DNA from 2 places in the Rhizobium sp. NPDC090279 genome. Region 1 is predicted to be linked to the other one. Evidence: predicted binding sites of a transcription regulator. Region 1 holds the regulator's gene; the other holds the start of a gene.

The links. The regulator LexA, encoded in region 1, represses DNA repair genes until DNA is damaged. The targets are predictions, from matches to a motif close to TGTTCNNNNTGTGTTCNG.
Region 2: recA (recombinase RecA) is a predicted target of LexA. The motif match lies at 9,578-9,595, and genes of this name have one in related genera.

The regions. Positions count from the first base shown of each region.
Region 1 covers NZ_JBIVYI010000009.1:187,817-199,962, forward strand. Annotated here, with positions in the region: gene ACIQWP_RS22930 (ComEC/Rec2 family competence protein) at 1-1,641, shown strand, start outside; gene lexA (transcriptional repressor LexA) at 1,622-2,344, opposite strand; gene ACIQWP_RS22940 (VOC family protein) at 2,763-3,650, shown strand; gene kdsA (3-deoxy-8-phosphooctulonate synthase) at 3,647-4,486, shown strand; gene eno (phosphopyruvate hydratase) at 4,635-5,909, shown strand; gene ACIQWP_RS22955 (septum formation initiator family protein) at 6,131-6,442, shown strand; gene pdhA (pyruvate dehydrogenase (acetyl-transferring) E1 component subunit alpha) at 6,600-7,643, shown strand; gene ACIQWP_RS22965 (pyruvate dehydrogenase complex E1 component subunit beta) at 7,662-9,047, shown strand; gene ACIQWP_RS22970 (pyruvate dehydrogenase complex dihydrolipoamide acetyltransferase) at 9,063-10,406, shown strand; gene ACIQWP_RS22975 (SGNH/GDSL hydrolase family protein) at 10,432-11,073, shown strand; gene lpdA (dihydrolipoyl dehydrogenase) at 11,129-12,146, shown strand, end outside.
Region 2 covers NZ_JBIVYI010000004.1:88,436-100,581, reverse strand. Annotated here, with positions in the region: gene ACIQWP_RS11200 (YcjX family protein) at 1-824, opposite strand, end outside; gene ACIQWP_RS11195 (SixA phosphatase family protein) at 945-1,436, opposite strand; gene dksA (RNA polymerase-binding protein DksA) at 1,717-2,136, shown strand; gene ACIQWP_RS11185 (flagellar biosynthetic protein FliO) at 2,230-3,156, opposite strand; gene cckA (cell cycle histidine kinase CckA) at 3,550-6,168, shown strand; gene trpS (tryptophan--tRNA ligase) at 6,416-7,435, shown strand; gene ACIQWP_RS11170 (pseudouridine-5'-phosphate glycosidase) at 7,497-8,423, opposite strand; gene ACIQWP_RS11165 (carbohydrate kinase family protein) at 8,470-9,414, opposite strand; gene recA (recombinase RecA) at 9,654-10,739, shown strand; gene alaS (alanine--tRNA ligase) at 10,914-12,146, shown strand, end outside.

The DNA of each region.
Region 1 (12,146 bases):
CTTGCCGGCCTGCGCAACAGCATCGGCGACAGGATCAGGCAAACCCTGCCGGGCGATACCGGCGCCTTTGCCGCCGCGCTTGTCACCGATGAGAGACGGGCGATCTCCAAGGATACGACCGAGGCCCTGAGAATTGCCGGCCTGACCCATATCATTGCGATTTCGGGCCTGAACATGGCGCTGTCGGCCGGCATCTTCTATGTCGGCCTGCGCTATCTGTTCAGCCTGTTTCCTGGCGTCGTGCAGGCTTGGCCGACAAAGAAATTCGCGGCCTTCGGCGCACTTGTCACGGTGACGGCGTACTATCTCATCTCCGGCTTCGGCGTCTCCGCTGAGCGGGCTTTCATCATGATGGCGATCATGCTGGTCGCCGTGCTTTTCGATCGGCCATCGCTCAGCCTGCGCAATGTTGCGTTATCCGCTATCGTCATTCTCGTTCTATCGCCGTCGCAGGTGCTCGGCCCGAGTTTTCAGATGTCCTATGCCGCAACGTTGGCGCTGGTGTCTGGCTATTCGCTATGGAAGCGGCGGCGGCATCGCGAAAATATCCTGTCGCGCGCCCGTCTGGTAAGTCCGCTGCTTTTTGTCTCCCGTTTCTTCGGTGGCGTGTTGTCGACTTCTTTCATCGGCGGCGCGTCGACCGCTATCTTCTCCATCGAGCATTTTCACCGATTGGCGACATATGGCCTTGCCGCCAATCTTGCGGCCATGCCGGTGGTCTCCTTCGTCGTCATGCCCTTCGGCATGGCGGCGATGCTGCTTATGCCTCTCGGTCTCGATGCACCCTTTTGGAAGGTCACAGGAGAGGGACTGGAACTCGTCATAGTGATTGCAAGAACAGTAGCCGGCTGGGGAGGTGACATCACCTTCGGTCGTCAGCCCGCCTGGCTGATGCCGACATTCATCGTCGGCTTCCTGGTCATGAGCATATTGCGAACGCGGCTTCGCCATCTCGGCCTGCTATTGCTGCTCGCGTCCGTTGGCGTGGCGGCATTCGGGACCGGTGTGCCGAAGCCCGATCTGATGATTTCCGAGGATGGCGTCCTGGTGGCGCTGCGGCAGGACGATATACTTGTTACCAATCGCGAGAGGCCGCAGGCCTTCATTTTCGAACAATGGCAAAAGGCCCTGGCTGCAGCGGAACATCAGCCGCCGACCATGCTTGCCAACGATAGCCGGCTCCCGCAGATCAGCAAGGCTGATCGCCGTAGGCGATTAAGCGGCGAAGAGCAAAATGCGGTCCGCAAGGCCATGGAAGAGGCGCTCGACCGGACAATGCAGGGAAGTTTCGTCTGCCAGAAAGGCGCATGGTGCATGGCGATGCTCGACAATGGCGCCATATTGGCGACCGTAGAGAATGCGGCCTATCTGCCGTCCGCCTGCGATACCGCAAATATTGTCGTGACGCCGATCCGACTACGATTGGATCGGTGCCGCTCCGGCGCGACACTTATTACCGGCGCCACATTGCGGCGAACGGGATCGATCGAAATGGCGCTCAGTGCCGAAGAGCCCGTCGTTTCCGCGGCATTCCAAGATCCGCAGCGACCATGGACCAGACATCGAACTTATGACTGGCGCACCGACAAATTCGACGCGCTAATCGTGCCGGCGTCACCGGTCAGTGATAGCGCCGAATAAGGCCGACGAGTTTACCCTGGACCTTGACGCGATCCGGTCCAAAGATGCGGGTCTCATAGGCCGGGTTGGCTGCTTCCAGCGCGATCGAGGCGCCCTTGCGACGGAAGCGCTTCAACGTTGCCTCTTCGTCGTCGACGAGCGCTACGACGATATCGCCGGGATTGGCCGTCGTCGAATTGCGGATGATGACCGTATCACCATCGAAAATGCCTGCGTCGATCATCGAGTCTCCGCGAACCTCAAGCGCATAGTGTTCACCGGAGCCGAGCATGTCGGCGGGGACGGTAATATCGTGCGTATTGTTCTGGATGGCGGAAATCGGAACGCCGGCGGCGATGCGGCCCATGACGGGCACGGAGGCTGAGCCGTTATGATCGTCATTCGCGACTTTCGGCGGAGCGGGTGGAGCGACAGGCTGCGGCTTGCCGAGACTGCCCTCGATGACGCTCGGCGAAAAGCCGCGGCGTGGCTGCAAGCTGGGATTATAGGCATCCGGCAGCTTGATGACTTCGAGCGCTCTGGCCCGGTTCGGCAGTCGGCGAATGAAGCCTCGCTCCTCCAGCGCCGTGATCAAACGGTGAATGCCGGATTTGGATGCCAGATCCAGTGCGTCCTTCATCTCGTCGAAAGATGGCGGAACACCGGACTCCTTCATGCGTTCGTGAATGAAGAGAAGCAGTTCCTGCTGCTTGCGCGTCAACATCGTCTTGGAACCCCAGAATCAAGAAAAACGGTGAAACAAATCCAGAACGGACACTATATGTTCCATATGTGTTCCGCAAGTACTTAAATTTCGGTAAAGCCTTGTTGGGCCAGTTAAATAATTACCGCCTGCGAATGGACGGGCTGAGAGCAACAAGGCGCTATATCTGCACTAACATAAGGAAAAATATGCGAAATGCTGCCCGATCCGTTTTCAACGTTCTGTAGGCCAGCCGGTGTTGCGAAGACGTGGATCGATGCGATGTGACATGGCATAAGCCGACCGCGCTGGAGAATCAGTCATCACGTTTGCGAGATTGTACTCCGTCCAGTTCGCCAGCCTTGGAGTATGGTACTTCCATCTTGAATTGCGCGAGGGATGGGCGCAAATCTGCTTTTGAAGGCAAACAGGAGGAACCATGGCTTCATCCCCGCATCCGCTGGATCATCTCGTACTGCCGACCGTCAACATCGCTTTGGCGCGCGAGCGCCTCGGCAAGCTCGGCTTTACGGTGGCTCCGGATGCGCGCCATCCCTTCGGCACGGAAAACGCCTGCGTCTTCCTTGCCGACAAAACCTATCTGGAACCTTTGGGCGTGGCGTCTCTGGAGCGATGCGAGGAAAGCATCGTGGATGGCAATGTCTTCGTCGCTCGCGATCAGGCTTACCGCTTTCGGGTCGGGCAGGATGGCTTTTCGGCCGTGGTGTTCGGCACAGACGATGCCGTTGCGGATGACGAGCGTTTCAGAGCGGCGGCGATTTCGGCGGGGCAAATGCTGGATTTCTCCCGCCCGATGAAGATGCCGGACGGAACTGAAACCATGGCCGGTTTTCGTCTCGCCTTTGCGGTCGATCTGCGTGCGCCGGATTTTCTCGCCTTCTGCTGCCAGCGCATCAATGCCCTGCCGGCCGACCGCAGCGTGCTCGAGCGTCACGAAAACGGCGTAACCGGCATCGCGCAGGTGGCGCTTGGTGCGCCGAAGCCGGCGGCATATCGCAGCTTCTTCGAAGAGGTTGTCGGCGGCCCTCGGATCATGGAGCATTCCTTCGGCCTGACGATCAGGGCCGCCAATGTCGATCTGGAGATTTTGACGCCGGAAGGAATGGAGGCATTCTATGATTTGCCGGTTCGCGGCGACGATCCGGGGCTCAGGGCGCGCGCAATCCTTTTCAAAACGCGCGATCTTTCCGTGACATCGTCGCATTTCGCTGCTAACGGCGTCACCTACACGCGTAAGAACAATCGTCTATTGGCAAGGCTGGCGCCCGGAGCGGGCGCGATGTTCGCCTTCGAGGAGATAGCATGAGCACGAATTCCGAAGTGACCGTCGGCGAAGGAGCCTCCAAGGTTCTGTTTTCCAACACCGCCAAGCTGTCGTTGATTGCCGGCCCCTGCGCAATGGAAAGCCGCGACCATGCCTTCATGGTTGCCGGTGTCCTGAAGGAGCTTTGCGGCAAGCTCGGCATCGGTCTTGTCTATAAGTCCTCCTATGATAAGGCGAACCGCACCTCGCTAACCGCCGGCCGCGGTCTTGGAATAGAAAAGGGCTTGGAGATTTTTGCCGACCTGAAGAAGGAATACGGCTTTCCGGTCCTGACCGATATCCACACGGAAGAGCAGTGCGCCATCGTCGCCAAGACGGTCGATATCCTGCAGATCCCGGCCTTCCTGTCGCGCCAGACCGATCTTCTGGTCGCCGCCGCCAAGACAGGCCGTGTCATCAACGTCAAGAAGGGGCAGTTCCTGGCGCCCTGGGACATGAAGAACGTGCTTGCCAAGCTGAACGACAGCGGCAACCCGAACATTCTTCTCTGCGAGCGCGGCGCTTCCTTCGGCTACAACACGCTGGTTTCCGACATGCGTTCGCTGCCGATCATGGCGGCGATGGGCGCTCCGGTGATTTTCGATGCCACTCATTCGGTGCAGCAGCCCGGCGGGCAGGGCGGTTCGACCGGCGGCGATCGTCGATTCGTCGAAACGTTGGCGCGTGCCGCCGTTGCTGTCGGCGTTGCCGGCGTCTTTCTCGAAACGCATGAGGACCCGGACAATGCACCGTCCGACGGTCCGAACATGGTCTATCTGAAGGACATGCCGCGGCTTCTGGAGAAGCTTTTGGCCTTCGACGCCATCGCCAAGGCCTGAAAAGTAGCCGGCATTCAACAGGCTGACATGAATTTGCGTTACGGGCCTGAGGGAGCGCCAGATCGAGGTGCGGATCGCCATTGTAATTTCCGCACCGTCGATTAAGACGATTTAAATCGATTTATAAACCAGCGAGCAGGAAGCTATCATGACCGCAATCACCGACATTATCGCCCGCGAGATTCTCGACAGCCGTGGCAATCCGACTGTCGAAGTCGATGTCTACCTCGAAGATGGCAGCATGGGCCGCGCGGCGGTTCCGTCGGGCGCATCGACCGGCGCGCATGAGGCCGTCGAGCTTCGCGATGGCGGCAAGCGCTACCATGGCAAGGGTGTCGAGAAGGCCGTCGAAGCCGTCAACTCGGAAATCTTCGATGCCATTGGCGGCATGGATGCTGAAAACCAGATCCAGCTCGACAACATCATGATCGAGCTCGACGGCACGCCGAACAAGTCGCGTCTCGGCGCGAACGCCATCCTCGGCGTTTCGCTTGCCGTTGCCAAGGCTGCCGCTCAGAGCGCCAACCTGCCGCTCTACCGTTATGTCGGCGGCGCTCACGCTCGCTTGCTGCCGGTTCCGATGATGAACATCATCAACGGCGGCGCCCATGCCGACAACCCGATCGACTTCCAGGAATTCATGATCCTGCCGATCGGCGCCGACTCGATCCGAGAAGCCGTCCGTATGGGTTCGGAAGTCTTCCACGTCCTGAAGAAGGAACTGGCATCGCAGGGCCACAACACCAACGTCGGCGACGAGGGTGGTTTCGCGCCGGGCTTGTCCAGTGCCCCGGCAGCCCTCGACTTCATCATGAAGTCCATCGAAAAGGCTGGCTACAAGCCGGGTGATGAAATTGCTCTCGGCCTCGATTGCGCCTCGACCGAATTCTTCAAGGACGGCAAGTACGTTCTCGAAGGCGAAGGCCGCACGCTGGAATCGGGCGCCATGGCCGAATACCTGGCAGAACTTGCCGCCAACTACCCGATCGTTTCGATCGAAGACGGCATGGCTGAAGACGACTGGGAAGGCTGGAAGACGCTGACCGACCTGATCGGCAAGAAGACGCAGCTCGTCGGCGACGATCTGTTCGTCACCAATTCCGCCCGCCTGCGCGACGGTATCCGCATGGGCGTTGCCAACTCGATCCTCGTCAAGGTCAACCAGATCGGTTCGCTGACCGAGACCCTCGATGCCGTCGAAACCGCGCACAAGGCCAACTACACGGCCGTCATGTCGCACCGCTCGGGCGAAACGGAAGACTCCACGATCGCCGACCTCGCCGTTGCCACCAACTGCGGCCAGATCAAGACCGGCTCGCTGTCGCGCTCCGACCGTCTTGCCAAGTACAACCAGCTCATCCGCATCGAGGAAGCGCTCGGCCCGCAGGCCAAATATGCCGGCCGCTCCATTCTGCGCGGCTGATATTGTTCCGCAGGCTCTCTTTTGACCCGCGGCCATGGTAATCGTTGAAATCGAACCGCGCCCCCCCGGGCGCGGTTTTTTGTTGGGCCGTGTCGTTAGAGTCAACGGACGGTTAATCTCTGCCGCTTACATTAGCTCTAGGTGTTTGATTTGATGTGATCTTGTTCGTGGCTGCATTGGCTTTGGGGAGATCGCGTAAAGCCAGGGCGTGACGAGCGAGTATGTGGACAAAGTATCATAAGAAGAGAAGGTTCGGCCGTCTCATCCTTCCCGCCATTACCATCGCTTTTGTGAGCTATTTCGGTTATCATTGCATTCATGGCGATTACGGCCTGAAGGCGACCGAGGTTTTCGAGCAGCGTCGCATTGACCGCGCCAAGGAGTTGGCTGATCTCGTCGCCAAGCGCGAGCACTTTGAAAAGGAGGTCGCGTTGTTGAGTGACGGCTCTTTGGACAAGGACATGCTCGATCAGTATGCGCGTTATCAGCTGACCTATTCCAAGGCGAACGAAATCGTCATATTCAACAAATAGCCACAATTAACCGAATTCTGGTTAATCGCCTTTTCGCAAGTTATATCAATAAGTTGCGAAGAATACGAGCCATGCAATTATAGCATTGCTGTGGCGAACAATCTTGCCTATGTTACGCCTCACCACAAAACGAGGCTACTCACACAGGGAGGGTTGAATGGCGCCGCGAAAAAACGCGACCGTTTCCAGCCGTAAGACAGCATCAAGACCTGCCAAGGAAACCAATGGCGGTCCGATCGCAGATTTCGATCGTGATGCGGAGCTCAAGGCTTATCGTGAGATGCTCCTGATCCGCCGCTTCGAGGAGAAGGCCGGCCAGCTTTACGGCATGGGCTTCATTGGCGGTTTCTGTCACCTTTACATCGGCCAGGAAGCTGTCGTCGTCGGCATGCAGCTGGCGCTGAAGGATGGCGATCAGGTCATCACCGGCTATCGCGACCACGGGCACATGCTGGCAACCGGCATGGAAGCACGCGGCGTCATGGCTGAGCTCACCGGACGTCAGGGCGGCTATTCCCGAGGGAAGGGCGGCTCGATGCACATGTTCTCCAAGGAGAAGAATTTCTACGGCGGCCACGGCATCGTCGGCGCCCAGGTCTCGCTTGGCACCGGTCTCGGCTTTGCCAACTGGTATCGCGGCAACGACAATGTCAGCGTCGCCTATTTCGGTGATGGCGCCGCCAACCAAGGCCAGGTCTACGAAAGCTTCAACATGGCGCAGCTCTGGAAGCTGCCTGTCATTTTCGTGATCGAGAACAACCGTTACGCCATGGGTACCTCGACCGCTCGCGCCACCGCGCAGGCCGACTTCTCCAAGCGCGGCGCTTCCTTCGGCATCCCCGGCATCCAGGTCGACGGCATGGACGTTCGCGCCGTCAAGGCTGCAGCTGACGAAGCCGTTGCGCATTGCCGTTCCGGCAAGGGCCCGATCATCCTGGAAATGTTGACCTACCGTTATCGCGGTCACTCCATGTCCGACCCGGCCAAGTACCGTTCCAAGGACGAAGTGCAGAAGATGCGCTCCGAGCATGACCCGATCGAGCAGGTCCGTGTTCGCCTTCTCGAAAAGGGCTGGGCGACCGAAGATGATCTGAAGGATATCGACAAGGATGTTCGCGACATCGTCGCCGACAGCGCCGATTTTGCCCAGAACAATCCGGAGCCGGATGCATCCGAGCTCTACACCGACATTCTGCTCTAAATCGGGGAGGGACGATCAATGCCCATCGATATTCTTATGCCCGCCCTTTCTCCGACGATGGAAGAAGGCACTCTTTCGAAATGGCTCAAGAAGGAAGGCGACAAGGTCGTTTCCGGTGACGTCATTGCCGAAATCGAAACCGACAAGGCCACCATGGAAGTGGAAGCCGTCGACGAAGGCGTCATCGGCAAGCTGCTGGTCGACGCCGGCACCGAAGGCGTCAAGGTGAACGCCAAGATCGCTATCCTGCTACAGGACGGTGAATCGGCCGATGCCATTTCGTCCGCAAGGGCAGCACCCGCTGCCGAGCCGGCTAAGGCCGAGGCTCCCGCCACCGCTCCGGCGCCTGCAGCCGCTGCACCGGTTCCGGCCCAGCCGAAGGCTGCGGCTCCCGCTGATCCGGAAATCCCGGCCGGCACGGAAATGGTGTCGATGACGGTGCGTGAAGCGCTGCGCGATGCCATGGCCGAAGAAATGCGCTCCAACCCGGACGTCTTCGTCATGGGTGAAGAGGTTGCTGAATACCAGGGTGCCTACAAGGTGACCCAGGGGTTGCTGCAGGAATTCGGTGCCCGGCGCGTCATCGACACCCCGATCACCGAGCATGGCTTTGCCGGTATCGGCGTCGGCGCTGCCATGGCCGGCCTTCGTCCGATCGTCGAGTTCATGACCTTCAACTTCGCCATGCAGGCGATCGACCAGATCATCAACTCCGCTGCCAAGACGCTCTATATGTCCGGCGGCCAGATGGGCGCTCCGATCGTCTTCCGCGGTCCGAACGGTGCGGCGGCTCGCGTCGGCGCGCAGCACAGCCAGGACTACGCCTCCTGGTATAGCCACATTCCGGGCCTCAAGGTTGTCATGCCCTACACGGCAGCTGACGCCAAGGGCCTGCTGAAGGCTGCGATCCGTGATCCGAACCCCGTCATATTCCTCGAAAACGAAATCCTCTACGGTCAGCACTTCGACGTGCCGAAGCTGGATAACTTTGTTCTGCCGATCGGCAAGGCCCGCATCCATCGTCCGGGCAAGGACGTCACGGTCGTTTCCTTCGGTATCGGCATGACCTATGCCACGAAGGCGGTCGCCGAGCTGGAAGCCCAGGGCATCGATGTCGAACTCATCGACCTGCGCACCATCCGCCCGATGGATCTTCCGGCGATCATCGAATCGGTCAAGAAGACCGGCCGTCTGGTAACCGTCGAGGAAGGCTATCCGCAGTCGTCGGTCGGCACGGAAATCGCCACCCGCGTCATGCAGCAGGCCTTCGATTATCTCGATGCGCCGATCCTGACGATCGCCGGCAAGGACGTACCCATGCCATACGCCGCCAACCTCGAAAAGCTGGCGCTTCCAAGCGTCGCCGAAGTGGTCGATGCGGTGAAGGCCGTTTGCTACAAGTAAGGGGAGGGCTCATCGATGCCTATCAACATCACTATGCCTGCCCTCTCGCCGACCATGGAAGAGGGCAACCTCGCCAAGTGGCTGGTCAAGGAAGGCGACAAGATCAAGTCCGGCGATGTCATCGCCGAGATCGAGACTGACAAGGCAACGATGGAAGTCGAAGCCGTCGATGAAGGCACCGTCGCCAAGATCGTCGTTCCCGCTGGCACCGAAGGCGTGAAGGTCAATGCGCTGATCGCAGTGATTGCCGCCGATGGCGAGGATGTCGCTGCGGCAGCCTCTGGCGCTGGCGGCGCAGCTGCGGCTCCGAAGGCGGAAGCAGCCCCTGCGGCCGCGCCTGCCCCGGCAAGCGTTTCGGCTCCCGCTGCATCCGCTCCGGCTGTGTCGGCTCCTACTGCAAGCGACGGTCATCGTACCTTCGCGTCGCCGCTCGCGCGTCGACTGGCCAAGGAAGCCGGCATCGATGTGACGGCGGTTTCCGGCACCGGTCCGCACGGCCGCGTCATCAAGAAGGACGTCGAGGCTGCGGTTTCCGGCGGCACGGCCAAGGCTGCACCTGCAGCCGCACCCGCTGCACAGCCGGCCGCCGCTGCTGCTCCTGCCGCCGCGCCCAAGGGCATGTCGGAAGAATCCGTCCTCAAGCTGTTCGAGCAAGGTTCCTACGAGCTTGTGCCACATGACGGCATGCGCAAGACCATTGCCAAGCGCCTGCAGGAATCCAAGCAGACGATCCCGCACTTCTACGTCTCGGTCGATTGCGAACTCGACGCGCTGCTGGCGCTTCGCACGCAGCTCAACGATTCCGCTCCGAAGTCGAAAGATGGCGTGCCGGCCTACAAGCTCTCGGTCAACGACATGGTCATCAAGGCACTGGCTCTCGCGCTGCATGACGTGCCTGATGCCAACGTCTCCTGGACGGACAGCAACATGGTCAAGCACAAGCATGCCGATGTCGGCGTTGCCGTCTCCATCCCGGGCGGCCTGATCACACCGATCATCCGCAGCGCCGAGCAGAAGACACTCTCGACCATCTCCAACGAGATGAAGGACTACGGCAAGCGCGCCAAGGAGCGCAAGCTGAAGCCCGAGGAGTATCAGGGCGGTACGACTGCCGTGTCGAACATGGGCATGATGGGCGTCAAGAACTTCGCCGCCGTCGTCAACCCGCCGCATGCGACCATCCTGGCCGTCGGCGCCGGCGAGCAGCGTGTCATCGTCAAGAAGGGCGAAATGGTGATAGCCAATGTGATGACCGTCACGCTGTCGACCGACCATCGCGCCGTCGACGGTGCGCTCGGTGCCGAGCTCCTGGCCGCCTTCAAGGGCTACATCGAAAATCCGATGGGGATGCTCGTCTGAGCCTTGTCGTAAACTGGAGGCATGAATGACCAAGACCGTTCTGTGTTATGGCGACTCGTTGACGTGGGGCTATAGCGCCGAGACGATCGGTCGTCATGCCTATGAGGATCGGTGGCCGAGCGTGCTGCAAAGGGCGCTCGGTGATCAGGTTCGTGTCATTCCGGAAGGGTTGAATGGCCGCACCACCGCTTTCGACGATCATCTCGCCGATTGCGACCGCAACGGCGCGAGGATCTTGCCGACGATCCTGCAGACCCATAACCCGCTCGATCTCGTGATCATCCTGCTTGGCACCAACGATATGAAGCCGGTCGTGGCCGGCTCGGCCTTCGCTGCTCTGCAGGGCATCAGCCGGTTAGTGCAACTGGTGCGCAATCACGCCTGGGGGTTCGACTACGAGGTGCCCGACATCCTCATCGTCGCACCGCCGGCGATCTCCGAGACTGCGAATCCCGCTTTCGCGGCCAGCTATCTCGGCGCGATCAAGGAATCGAGCAAGCTGTCGACGCTTTACCGCGATCTGGCCGATGAACTGGGCTGCGGTTTCTTCGATGCCAATTCGGTTGCCTCCACCACACCGCTCGACGGCGTGCATCTCGATGCGGAAAACACCCGGGCGCTCGGGCGTGGCCTTGAGTCGATCGTGCGGATGATGCTTGGAATTTAACAAATCAGGGCAGGCTGCAGCTTCGACCGGCCGCCACCAATAAGGCAGGAAACACATGGCTGAGAATTACGACGTCATCATCATCGGCTCCGGTCCGGGCGGTTATGTCGCCGCAGTGCGCGCCGGCCAGCTTGGCCTGAAGACCGCGATCGTCGAGCGTGAGCATCTGGGCGGCATCTGCCTCAACTGGGGCTGCATACCCACCAAGGCGCTGCTTCGTTCGGCCGAAATTCTCGATCATTCCAATCATCTGAAGGATTACGGCCTCGTTCTCGAAGGCAAGGTGAGCGCGGATGTCAAGGCAGTCGTCGCCCGCTCGCGCGGCGTCTCCGCCCGGCTCAACCAGGGCGTTGGCTTCCTGATGAAGAAGAACAAGGTCGACGTCATCTGGGGTGAAGCCAAGATCACCAAGGCTTCGACCGGCGCTCAGCCAGGCGAAATCGTCGTCGGCAAGTCGACGAAGCCTGTTGTCGAGCCGCAGCATCCGCTGCCAAAGAACGTCAAGGGCGAGGGCACCTATACCGCCAAGCATATCATCGTCGCCACTGGCGCCCGTCCGCGCGCTCTGCCCGGCATCGAGCCGGACGGCAAACTGATCTGGACCTATTTCGAGGCATTGAAGCCGGACTTCCTGCCGAAGTCGCTGCTCGTCATGGGCTCGGGCGCGATCGGTATCGAATTCGCCAGCTTCTATCGCTCGATGGGCGTCGATGTCACGGTCGTCGAAGTCATGCCAACCATCATGCCGGTCGAGGATGCGGAAGTTTCCGGCATCGCCCGCAAGCAGCTCGAGAAGCGCGGCCTGAAGATCTTCACCAAGGCGAAGGTCACGAAGGTCGACAAGGCTGCCAACTCGATCACGGCCCATGTCGAAACGGAAGACGGCAAGGTTCAGCAGATCGTTGCCGACCGCATGATCTCCGCCGTCGGCGTGCAGGGCAACATCGAGAATCTAGGGCTTGAGGCGCTCGGTGTGAAGACCGACCGCGGCTGCGTCGTCATCGACGGTTACGGCAAGACCAATGTTCCCGGCATCTACGCGATCGGCGACGTCGCCGGCCCTCCGATGCTGG
Region 2 (12,146 bases), on a different contig from region 1:
AAGAAGGGTTTGACGACGACGGTCTTGTAGGCCTCGTAGCGCCGCTCCATCATCGCCCATAGCGATCCCTTAGGCGCATTGCCCTCAGGCGGCAGCTTCAGCGGCGCGAAGGTGAGGGCAGGTGAGCCGTCGAGATCGCCCGGCAAGAGGAAACGGCCGGGCGGCAGCGTCGAGAGCGAGCGCTCGTCGGATTTGCAGGCTTTCAGGTAGTCCGCGAAGGCCGTCGCGAGGTCGCGTGCCTTCATTTCATCCGCAGGCGCGGCGATATCGGCCGCTTCCGTCATCACCAGCCAGTGACGGGAGAGTTCGGCGCGAATGCCGGTATTCGCGAGCGCCAGGGTTTCCCCGCTGAAGGTGCGGAAATCCTTGGCGAGCAGCGGCAGGTCCAGCAGCCATTCGCCGGGATAATCGACGATGTCGATCGACAGGCGCCCGGGCGAAAACAGGCGGTTCCAGCCGCTGGCGCTTTGGTAATCCAGCGTGATGCGCAGCTCGGAGATCGCCCGCGTCGAATCCGGCCAGATGCGGTCTTTGACCAGCGCGCGAATATGATCCTCATACTGAAAGCGCGGCACCGCGTCATCGGGCTGCGGCTCGAGGCGAACGGCGGAGACGCGACCGGATTGCACCGGCTCGAACAGCGGCAGGCGGCCGCCATTCAGGAGATTATGCACCAGCGAGGAGATGAAGACGGTCTTGCCCGAGCGGGAGAGGCCCGTGACGCCCAGACGGATTGTCGGGTTGACGAGGCCGGCGGCGCGATCGGCAAGATTGTCAAAGGCGATCAGAGCGTCGTCGGTAAAAGAGGTCAGGCTTGGGGGCAAGGCGAGGTCCCTGGATGGCAGCGTGACCGTGAATATAGGGATGGAAGCTTGCGCCGAAAAGATGAGCGGATATGTGTCTCCAATCAGCGGCGAGGGCGGCGGCTCATGTCGGCGAAGTCGCTATTCGGTGACAAAATCGGTCAAGACCCAGCCCGACGGTGTCGGGTCGATTACGGCAAGGCCGGCCGTGGGGAAGCCGCGTGGAAGAGCATCGGCCAGGGCTTCTTGCCCGATCAGAGCGGCGAGCGTTAGCTCGATGATCGGGTTATGCGCGACCAGCATGACCGAATCCTGATCGGTCTGCGCCGAGATGAGCGACAGGTAGATCTCCCGGGAGCCATTGTAGAGGGCGTCGACGAAACGGAACTCCGTCGACGGTGTGACGGCGCGGCGCATGGCCTCGGCAGTCTGGCGGCAGCGCAGGGCGGTGGATGAAATGACGAGGCTCGGCTTGTAGCCCTTGTCGACCGCTTCCTCCGCGACGATCTCCGCCGCCGCATAGCCATTGTCGCTCAAGGGACGGTCGAAATCCTTCTGTCCGGGTGTGGCCTGCCGGGCCTCCGCATGACGCAGAAGATAGATCCTGGAAGGAGGCGGCGAAATGCTGGTCATGGCAAGATCCCGAAGCTCGATTTGCCCAATGAGGTAGCGTCTGTTCACATGCGCAGTCAACTGCGAGGCGATCGGCCGGAAGGCAAAATGTTGCGCGCTCACGGGAAGGTTACGAGTGCCACGAATCCGGGCCGACAAGAAGAAGTGATGAAAAAATAGACCCTTAGCTGAATTTTATGACAAATTTAAAAATTAGTTGACAACGTCTATTTGGCTTGAATCGGCACTATTGGTTGGGATATACACCCCGCAATATGAGATGTTCTTCAGGAGAATCGCGTTGAGTGAGAAGATCGATCTTAGCAGTTATGTACCCTCGGAGGACGAGGACTTCATGAATCTGAACCAGCGCGCCTATTTTCGAGCGAAGCTGGTAGCATGGAAAAACGATATCCTTAGAGAAGCGCGCGAAACCCTGGATCATCTGGCTGAGGAAAGCGCAAATCATCCTGATCTCGCCGATCGGGCTTCTTCGGAAACCGACAGAGCTATCGAGCTCCGGGCTCGCGACCGCCAGCGTAAACTCATTTCCAAGATCGATGCAGCATTGCAGCGTATTGAAGATGGTACCTACGGCTATTGCGAGGAAACGGGCGAACCGATCGGCCTGAAGCGTCTGGACGCTCGTCCGATTGCGACTTTGTCGATCGAGGCGCAGGAACGTCACGAGCGCCGCGAAAAGGTCTATCGCGACGAGTGATGCTGGTATCGGTTTCGACTTGGCTTACAGAATAAAGGCACGATGGATATCTCCACCGTGCCTTTTTTGATTCCGACTTTTGAGGTCGCGACTTTATTTGTCGCGGCTGACGCTCATCTCCCCGAAGATGCGCGCGACTTCCTTCTGAAGAGCGCTGTCGGCCCCAGTCATCGGTGCTAGTTCGGGTTCGACACGTTTCGCCGGGTTTGGAATTGGGGATGGCGCCGCACTCGGCTGCTGCTGCACCTGCCGCGGCACTGGCGCATTCGGAATGATCCGCTCGGCGGTCAAATTCTTCGACATTTCAGCTTCGAGTATGCGCTGGAAATCATTGCCGGGTTCGGCGGCAGGTGTCGGTGCGAGGGTGGGTTCGACCGGCGCCGGGCGAGCGGCGGCGGGTTGCTGTTGCGGCAAGACGACGTGGCGGGCAGCATCCAGTATGTCGGCGGCTTCGGCCTCGCTGATCGCAGGAGCGGGCTGAGGTGCCGGTTGCGGCGGCTTGACGGCAGCGGGTTGCGGGCGCTCGGCCACACGCGGCGCCGGGGCAGGCTCCGCCGCAGGTGCAATGCTGGGCTCGTTGCGCAAATAGGCTTCGATCTTGTCCTCGGCGGATCGCTGGCGCTGCGGAAGCGCCGCCGGAGGCGCTTCGAGCTCCGCCGCCTTCTGCGGCGGCTGCAGGTCTTCATATGCCACGGGAGCCTCGACGGATGTTGCAGCCGCTCCCGTCCGCGTCGCATCGGAGATGCCCGATTCGATGACGATGTCGGTGGGGCCGCCGATCATGATCAGGTGTTCGACGCCGTCGCGCCGGACCAGGACGAGCCGGCGGCGGGCGTCGACGGCGGCAGCATCCAGCACCTGCAGCCGAGGCTGGCGGCTCTTGCCGCCACGCACAAAGGGAGAAGGCGCCCGATTGCGCATGATCCACAGAATGCCGATCAGCACCAGCAGGGCGATGCCAACGCCGCCAGCTGCGAGAAAGAAACGGCTGCCATAGGCTCCGGCGATATCGTCCAGCATGTCGAGATACTCCGTAATTTGTCACCGATGTCGCGGCCTACAGCGCCGCGCGTCACGTATGACGCGCAAAGGTCGCTGTAGTACTTTAAATCCGCTGCATAATTTTATCCTCAAATCGATTCCGATTTAAGGAATTATGCAGTAGGCGCAACTACGGCGGGTAATGCTTTGACCATGACCCTTCTATACAGCGATCATATGAACAGGATTGCGCCGGAGACAAGATGCGATTGCAGGCTGTTGTGCTCTATTGCTTGTGAATTCAAGCCTTTCTAGCCCGGCAAAGCTTTTTGCGGATGACGCAAATTGGTAAAGAAGATTCGAAAGGTCCGACTCCAGCGACCCCCAACGTGTATGACATGTCGCGAGGAGAACGGCTGACAAGAGGGGTTTATGACGAAGCAGCGTCCATCCGACGAGTATAGCGTGCCGCTGGTGGATCGCGGAGTTCGTTCGGGAACCGCGCTGCGCATCATATTGCTGGCGCTGGTTCTCGTGGCCGCGGCGGCCGCCTTTGTCATCTTCAAGAGCCAGCTCGACAATGAGGCTGTTCTGGGCGGCCTCGGCATTCTTGCCATGGTCGGCATCTTCTTCCTCGTCTCCTCGATCATCGGCTTCGTCGAGGTCATGCCGCAGCCGCAGTCCGACAGCCTGGCTCGCTCCTTTCTCAACAGTCACCCGGACGGGACGCTCATCACCGACGAGAAGGGACGCATCGTCTACGCCAATGCCGCCTATGGCCGGCTGACCGGCGCGACCAAGGCGACGGAAGTGCAATCTCTGGAGATGCTGCTGTCGCGAAACCGGGAGTCCAACGAGGCTCTCTATCGTCTCGCCAATGGCCTGCGTGACGGCAAGGAGGGATCGGAGGAATTCCGCCTGCTGACGCCGCTGGGTCCGGCCGAGCGAAGCGGCAAAGGAGCCCATTGGTATCGGCTGAAGGCGCGCGTGCTGCCGCCAGAGCAGGGCAGCAGCAAGGTGCTGCATATCTGGCAGGTCACCGACATCACTTCGGAACGCGACGACCAGGAGCGCTTCTTCAAGGAATTGCAGAATGCGATCGACTATCTCGACCATGCCCCGGCCGGCTTCTTTTCAGCAGGTCGCAAGGGCGAGATATTCTATCTCAACGCGACGCTTGCCGAATGGCTGGGCTTCGACCTGACGAAGTTCGTGCCGGGTTCGATGACAATCGGTGATCTGGTGGCTGGCGAAGGGCTGGCGCTCATCCAGTCGGTACAGGCCGAACCGGGGTTGAAGAAGACAGTGACGCTCGATCTCGATCTTCGCCGCTCCAATGGCCAAAGCCTGCCAGTGCAGCTCGTCCATAGCGTCACCTCGATGCGCGATGGCGCTCCGGGCGAAAGCCGCACCATCGTCCTGACCCGGCAGAACGGCGGCGACACCGAGCAGTCGGCCTCGGCGGCGTCGATGCGCTTCAGCCGCTTCTTCAACAACACGCCGATGGCGATTGCTTCCGTCGACGGTACCGGACGTATCCTGCGCACCAATGCACCGTTCCTGAAGCTTTTCTCGGATCTGGTTTCGCGCGACGATATCGAGCGCGGCGCTGCGCTGGAGACAATCGTCAACGACAGCGACCGGCTGCGGCTGCAACAGGCGCTGGATGCCGCCAAGGATCGGCAGGGCGATATTCCGCCGATCGATTCGCGCAATCCGAAAGATGAGGCGCGGCACTTCCGCTTCTACATCAACGCGGTGATCGACCAGACCGATGAAGCGCCGGAAGAGGCCGCCATCGTCTATGCTGTCGAGGTGACCGAGCAGAAGGCGCTCGAAACGCAGATGGCGCAGACGCAGAAGCTCAACGCCGTCGGCACGCTGGCAGGCGGCATCGCGCATGACTTCAACAACGTGCTGACCGCCATTCTCCTGTCTTCCGATCACCTGCTGCTGCAGGCGCGACCCTCCGATGCCAGCTTCGCGGATCTGATGGAAATCAAGCGCAACGCCAATCGTGCCGCCGTGCTGGTGCGGCAGTTGCTCGCCTTTTCGCGCAAGCAGACCATGCGGCCGACGGTTCTCAACCTGACCGATGTGATCGGCGATCTGCGCATGTTGGTCGACAGGCTGCTGTCGGGTACGCATGTCAAGCTGGATGTCGACTATGGGCGTGATCTCTGGCCCGTCAAGACTGATCTCTCGCAGTTCGAACAGGTGCTCATCAATCTTTGCGTCAATGCCCGCGACGCCATGCCCGGCGGCGGCTCGCTGACGCTGCGCACCCGCAATCTGCTTGCGGCCGATGTCAGCGCCTTCAACTATCCCTATCTGCCGCATGAGGACATGGTTCTCGTCGAGGTCAGCGATACGGGGACGGGTATCGCGCCTGAAATCATGGACAAGATTTTCGAACCCTTCTTCACGACGAAGGAAGTGGGCAAGGGCACGGGCCTCGGCCTTGCGATGGTTTACGGCATTGTCAAGCAGTCCGGCGGCTACATCCAGCCGGAATCGGAAGTCGGCAAGGGAACGACCTTCCGCATTTTCCTGCCGCGTCACATCGTCGAAATGCCCGCCGTGACGGAAGCGAAACCGCCGGAAAGCCGCGATGTCGTGGCGATGGACCAGAGCGTTGGGATCGCGGCCTCTTCGGAAGAGCCGGCCGATCTCACCGGCAAGTCCGCTGTCGTGCTGCTCGTCGAGGATGAGGAGGCGGTGCGTCGGGGCGGCAAGCGCATGCTTGAGACACGCGGCTATACCGTCTACGAGGCGGGCTCCGGCGTCGAGGCGCTCGACATCATGGACGAGCTCGACGGGCAGGTGGATGTCGTCGTATCCGACGTCGTCATGCCGGAAATGGATGGGCCGTCACTGCTGCGGGAGCTGCGCAAGAAATATCCTGACATGAAGTTCATTTTCGTCTCGGGCTATGCGGAAGATGCCTTTGCCCGCAACCTGCCGGCCGATGCACAGTTCGGCTTTCTGCCTAAGCCGTTTTCGCTGAAGCAGCTTGCCGTCGTGGTGCGCGAGACGCTGGATAAGAACTAATTGTCGCGCAAGAGTGTGCAGTTGAGGGGCGATTTTCACCTCTTCTGTTGATGAAAGCAGTGCAAAGATGCTATCAGCCTGCGCATGATCGACCTTGCCAAGCCCATTTGCCAAATGTGGTGGCGCTCCTTCTAGGAGCGGCAGTCGTTATGTCTTGAAATCGACCCTGCCGCCGTGATCCGGCAGGCATTGGTCTATTTCCGTTTTCCCTTCCTGATTGCGGCGGCTCCTTTTGCGGAGCAACGAAATGTTTTCCCCTATCGATACCCGTCCCGTCATCCTGACGGGCGACCGAACCACAGGACCACTCCATCTCGGCCATTATGCCGGGTCGCTGAAGAGCCGCGTCGCACTCCAGCATAGCCATCGGCAATTCCTGCTGCTGGCGGATAACCAAGCGCTGACCGACAATGCCGGCGATCCCCAAAAAGTGCGTCGCAACGTGCTTGAAGTGGCGATCGACTATCTCGCCGTCGGTATTGATCCCACGCTGACGACGATCTGCGTTCAGTCCGCCTTGCCGGCGCTGGCGGAACTGACGCTGCTCTATCTGAATTTCGTGACGGTCAGCCGGCTGGAGCGCAATCCGACGATCAAGACGGAGATCCAGCTGCGCGGCTTCGAACGTGATGTGCCGGCCGGCTTTCTCTGCTATCCGGTCGCGCAGGCGGCCGATATCACCGCCTTCAAGGCGACGGTGGTTCCTGTCGGTGAAGATCAGGCACCGTTGATCGAGCAGACCAACGAGATCGTCCGCCGCCTCAACCGGCAGATCGGACGCGATGTTCTCGTCGAGGCTGCGGCCATGGTGCCAAGCGTCGGGCGCCTGCCAGGCGTCGACGGCAAGGCGAAGATGAGCAAATCCCAGGGCAATGCCATTCCGCTTTCGGCCTCGCCGGACGATATCAGCGATGCGGTGCGGCGCATGTATACCGATCCGGATCATCTGCACGTAAACGATCCAGGCAAGGTCGAGGGAAACGTCGTCTTCATCTATCTCGATGCCTTCTGCGAGGACCGGCAACTGTTCGAAGAGATGAAGGCGCGATATCGTCGCGGCGGTCTTGGCGACATCGCGGTGAAGAGACATCTGGAAGACATGCTGCAGGCGCTGCTCGCGCCGATCCGCGCGCGCCGCGCTCGCTATGTAGCCGAGCCGGACTATGTCATGGGAATCGTGCGCGAGGGCACGCGAAAGGCGAGGGAGCGCACGGAGGCGACGCTTGCCGAGTTGCGATCTGCCCTGGGCCTGTTCTCCCTGATCTGAAAAAGAGAACGGCCGGGCGATCTATTGAAGCGCCCGGCTGTTCCTGTGACTTAGGTTCTAACTATTCCGCGAGAGCGACAGCGATTTCTGCGGCCAGGCGCGCATTGTTCTCGACAAGCGCGATATTGGTCTTGAGGCTGCGGCCTTCGGTGATGTCGAAGATCGTGCCGAGCAGATACGGCGTCACCGCCTTGCCAGTGATTTCGTCGCGCTCGGCGCTGTCGAGGGCTCGCTCGATATAGATTTCCATTTCCTCGCGCGGGATCTCGTCGGCTTCCGGAACGGGATTGGCGATCAGCATACCGCCATCGATGCCGAGTTGTTCGCGCGTCGTCTGGAAATTGGCGATTGCGGCGGGGCTGTTCAGTGTCAGAGGGCTCGGCAGGCCGGACGAGCGCGACCAGAAGGCCGGGAATTCCGTGCTGTCATAGGTGACGACGGGCACGCCGCGGGTTTCCAGCACTTCCAGCGTTTTCGGAATGTCGAGGATCGCCTTGGCACCGGCGCAGACGACGATGACGCCGGTGCGGGAAAGCTCTTCAAGATCGGCCGAGATATCGAAGCTCTCTTCTGCGCCGCGATGCACGCCGCCGATGCCGCCGGTGGCAAAAACCTTGATCCCGGCGCGGGCGGCGGCAATCATCGTGGCGGCGACCGTGGTTGCGCCCGTGCGCCGCTCGGCAATGGCAAAGGCGAGGTCGGCGCGCGAGACCTTCATTGCGCCTTCGGTCTTGGCCAGCGCTTCCAGCTCTTCCGGCTCAAGGCCGATGTGCAGGGTGCCGTGGATGACGGCAATGGTTGCCGGGACTGCACCTTCCTGCCGGATGATTTCCTCGACGCTGCGGGCCATCTCGATATTGCCGGGATAGGGCATGCCGTGGGTGATGATGGTCGATTCCAGGGCGACGAGCGGTGCGCCGCGCAGCTTGGCGGCAGCAACTTCCTTCGAATAGGAGATCGGAAGCAGTGGCGAGATAGGCTGGGTCATTGTCGTTTCCAATTCACTGAAACAGTATACGCGTTTTGAACAGGCTTCATGACAGAATTTCGGCCTTGGGAACAAGGGCCAACGTCGCCTTCAGCAGCTCGGGAGAGAGATTTTCCGCCGTGGCGAAGGGCGACTGGACGGTGATCGCGGCTGCCGCCGCGCCATGACGGATGGCCTCCGCGAGATCGTGGCCGGCGAGCAGGGCGGACAGAACACCCGAGGCAAGCGAATCTCCCGCCCCGGTGACATCGGCGACATCGTCGACAATGGGCGGCTGCAGGCTGACGATGGCGTCACGCGAGAATGCGATCAGCGCGCGCTTGCCACGGGTGATCACGCCGTTGCGCAGACCAAGCGCCCGTAGTCCATTCACCCATTCGCGCGGGTCTTCCGGACGGCTTTCTGTCAGGGCGGCGGCCTCCGCCTCATTGAGGAACAGGTGGTCGATGCCGGCAAGGCTCGGCTTCAACCGCACGACTTTGGCTGGCGAGATGGCGATAGCGGCGACAGGCTTGCCGCAAAAGGCGGCTCTTGCCGCTATCGCGCCCAAGGTTTCGGCCGGCAGATTGGCATCGCAGAGAACAAGATCGGTCTCTTCGAAGGCGTCGCGAACGGCGCGAATCGCCAGGCGTCTCGGAACGAACAGCCTGTAGAGCTCCATGTCGGCAAGGGCGATGACCAAATTGCCGTCATTCTCGAGGATCGCCGTGTAGCTCGGCGTCTTGCGATCGAGGAAGACGAAGGGCTTGTCATCGATACCGGCGTGGCTGGCGGCTTCCGCCACCATCTCGCCAGAGGGGTCGCCGCCGCGTGGAGAAATCAGCTTTACGTCGAAGCCGAGGCGGGCGAGATTTCTGGCTGCATTGAAGCCGCCGCCGCCCGGCTCTTCGAACCATGCGCCGGGATTGCTGGCGCCGGGCGCCGTCTCGCCGAAGATGCGGCCGCGCCGGTCTATATGGGCGCCGCCAAGAACGAGAATCTTTTTCGCCATATGGTTTTCCTCAGCAATCGAAAGAGCGAATCGAGCGACGCGATCCCATGCCCGAACCGGTCCCTCCGGATCGGTAAGTATCTGGGAAGAAAGAAGAAAACAAAAGTAGAACGGAATTCATTTTACCTTTTTCTTTCAATTGCTTGTTGTGCTCTTGCGATAAGAGAACAAATAGAGTACAGAATTCTCATCGGCGGCGACATTGCTAGAGCGGCTTCAATAACCTAAAGGTGGATCGAATGTCTCAGAATTCTTTGCGGCTTGTAGAGGACAAATCGGTGGATAAAAGCAAGGCACTTGAAGCGGCACTCTCTCAAATTGAGCGGTCGTTCGGCAAGGGCTCGATCATGAAGCTCGGCTCTAACGAGAACGTGGTCGAAATCGAAACGGTTTCCACCGGCTCTCTGAGCCTCGATATTGCGCTTGGCATCGGCGGCTTGCCGAAGGGGCGCATCATCGAAATCTACGGGCCGGAAAGCTCGGGCAAGACGACGCTGGCGTTGCAGACCATTGCAGAGGCGCAGAAGAAGGGCGGCATCTGCGCCTTCGTCGACGCTGAACATGCGCTCGATCCGGTCTATGCCCGCAAGCTCGGCGTCGATCTGCAGAACCTCCTGATCTCGCAGCCGGATACGGGCGAACAGGCGCTTGAGATCACCGATACGCTGGTACGCTCCGGCGCCGTCGACGTTCTCGTGGTCGACTCGGTCGCCGCATTGACGCCGCGCGCCGAAATCGAGGGCGAGATGGGCGATAGCCTGCCCGGCCTTCAGGCTCGTCTGATGAGCCAGGCGCTGCGCAAGCTTACGGCTTCGATCTCGAAGTCCAAGACCATGGTGATCTTCATCAACCAGATCCGCATGAAGATCGGCGTGATGTTCGGCTCGCCGGAAACGACGACGGGCGGCAACGCTCTGAAGTTCTATGCCTCGGTTCGCCTCGACATCCGCCGCATCGGCGCGGTCAAGGAGCGCGAAGAGGTGATCGGCAACCAGACCCGCGTCAAGGTCGTCAAGAACAAGATGGCGCCTCCCTTCAAGCAGGTCGAATTCGATATCATGTATGGCGAAGGCGTTTCCAAGACCGGCGAACTGGTCGATCTCGGCGTCAAGGCCGGCATCGTCGAAAAGTCGGGCGCCTGGTTCTCCTATAACAGCCAGCGCCTCGGCCAGGGCCGCGAAAACGCGAAGATCTTCCTGCGCGACAATCCGGATCTGTCTCGCGAGATCGAATTGTCCCTGCGCCAGAATGCCGGCCTGATCGCCGATCGCTTCCTGCAGAACGGCGGTCCCGATGCCGACGATGGCGACGCCTCCGGGGAATAAGGACTTCCCGGAACAATTCCCGATCCAAGATCGAGACTAAAAAATCCAAACCGGCCGCATTGTCCAAGGGATGTGCGGCCGGTTTCGCTCGTGCGGCTGGACAGGGCCCGGAGCGAACGATAAAAGCCTCTGACTTTGACGCAAGTTGCTGACGGCAGTACTGAAGGGCCCCCTATGAGCGGTGTGAATGAAATCCGGTCGACCTTCCTCGACTATTTTAAGAAAAACGGCCACGAGATCGTGCCGTCGAGCCCGCTGGTGCCGCGCAACGATCCGACCTTGATGTTCACCAATGCCGGCATGGTGCAGTTCAAGAACGTCTTCACCGGCCTGGAGCAGCGTCCCTATACGACAGCCTCGACGGCGCAGAAATGCGTTCGCGCCGGCGGCAAGCACAACGACCTCGACAATGTCGGCTATACCGCCCGCCACCACACCTTCTTCGAGATGCTCGGCAATTTCTCCTTTGGCGACTATTTCAAGGAGCGCGCCATCGAGCTTGCCTGGAACCTGATCACCAAGGAATTCGGCCTCGATGCCAAGCGCCTGCTGGTCACGGTCTACCATACCGATGATGACGCCTATAACCTCTGGAAGAAGATCGCCGGTCTTTCCGACGACAAGATCATCCGCATCGCCACCAGCGACAATTTCTGGGCGATGGGCGATACTGGTCCGTGCGGTCCCTGTTCGGAGATCTTCTACGATCACGGCGATCACATCTGGGGCGGACCTCCGGGCTCTCCGGAGGAGGACGGCGACCGTTTCATCGAGATCTGGAATCTCGTCTTCATGCAATTCGAACAGATCACCAAGCAGGAGCGGGTCGATCTGCCGCGCCCCTCGATCGACACCGGCATGGGTCTCGAGCGCGTTGCCGCCGTGCTGCAGGGCAAGCATGACAATTACGACATCGACCTGTTCCGGGCGCTGATCGAAGCTTCCGAAGAGGCAACGGGCGTCAAGGCCGAGGGCGAGCATCGCGCCAGCCATCGCGTCATCGCCGACCATCTGCGCTCTTCCGCCTTCCTGATCGCCGATGGCGTGCTGCCGTCGAACGAAGGCCGCGGCTATGTGCTTCGCCGCATCATGCGCCGCGCCATGCGTCACGCGCAGCTGCTCGGCGCCAAGGAGCCGCTGATGTGGAAGCTGCTGCCTGCGCTGATCCAGCAGATGGGCCGCGCCTATCCCGAGCTGGTTCGCGCCGAAGCTTTGACATCCGAGACGCTGAAGCTCGAAGAGACGCGTTTCCGCAAGACGCTGGAACGCGGCCTGTCGCTGCTGAATGACGCCACCTCGGACCTGCACAAGGGTGACAGCCTCGACGGCGAAACCGCCTTCAAGCTCTACGACACCTACGGCTTCCCGCTGGATCTGACGCAGGACGCGCTGCGCGCCCGCGGTATC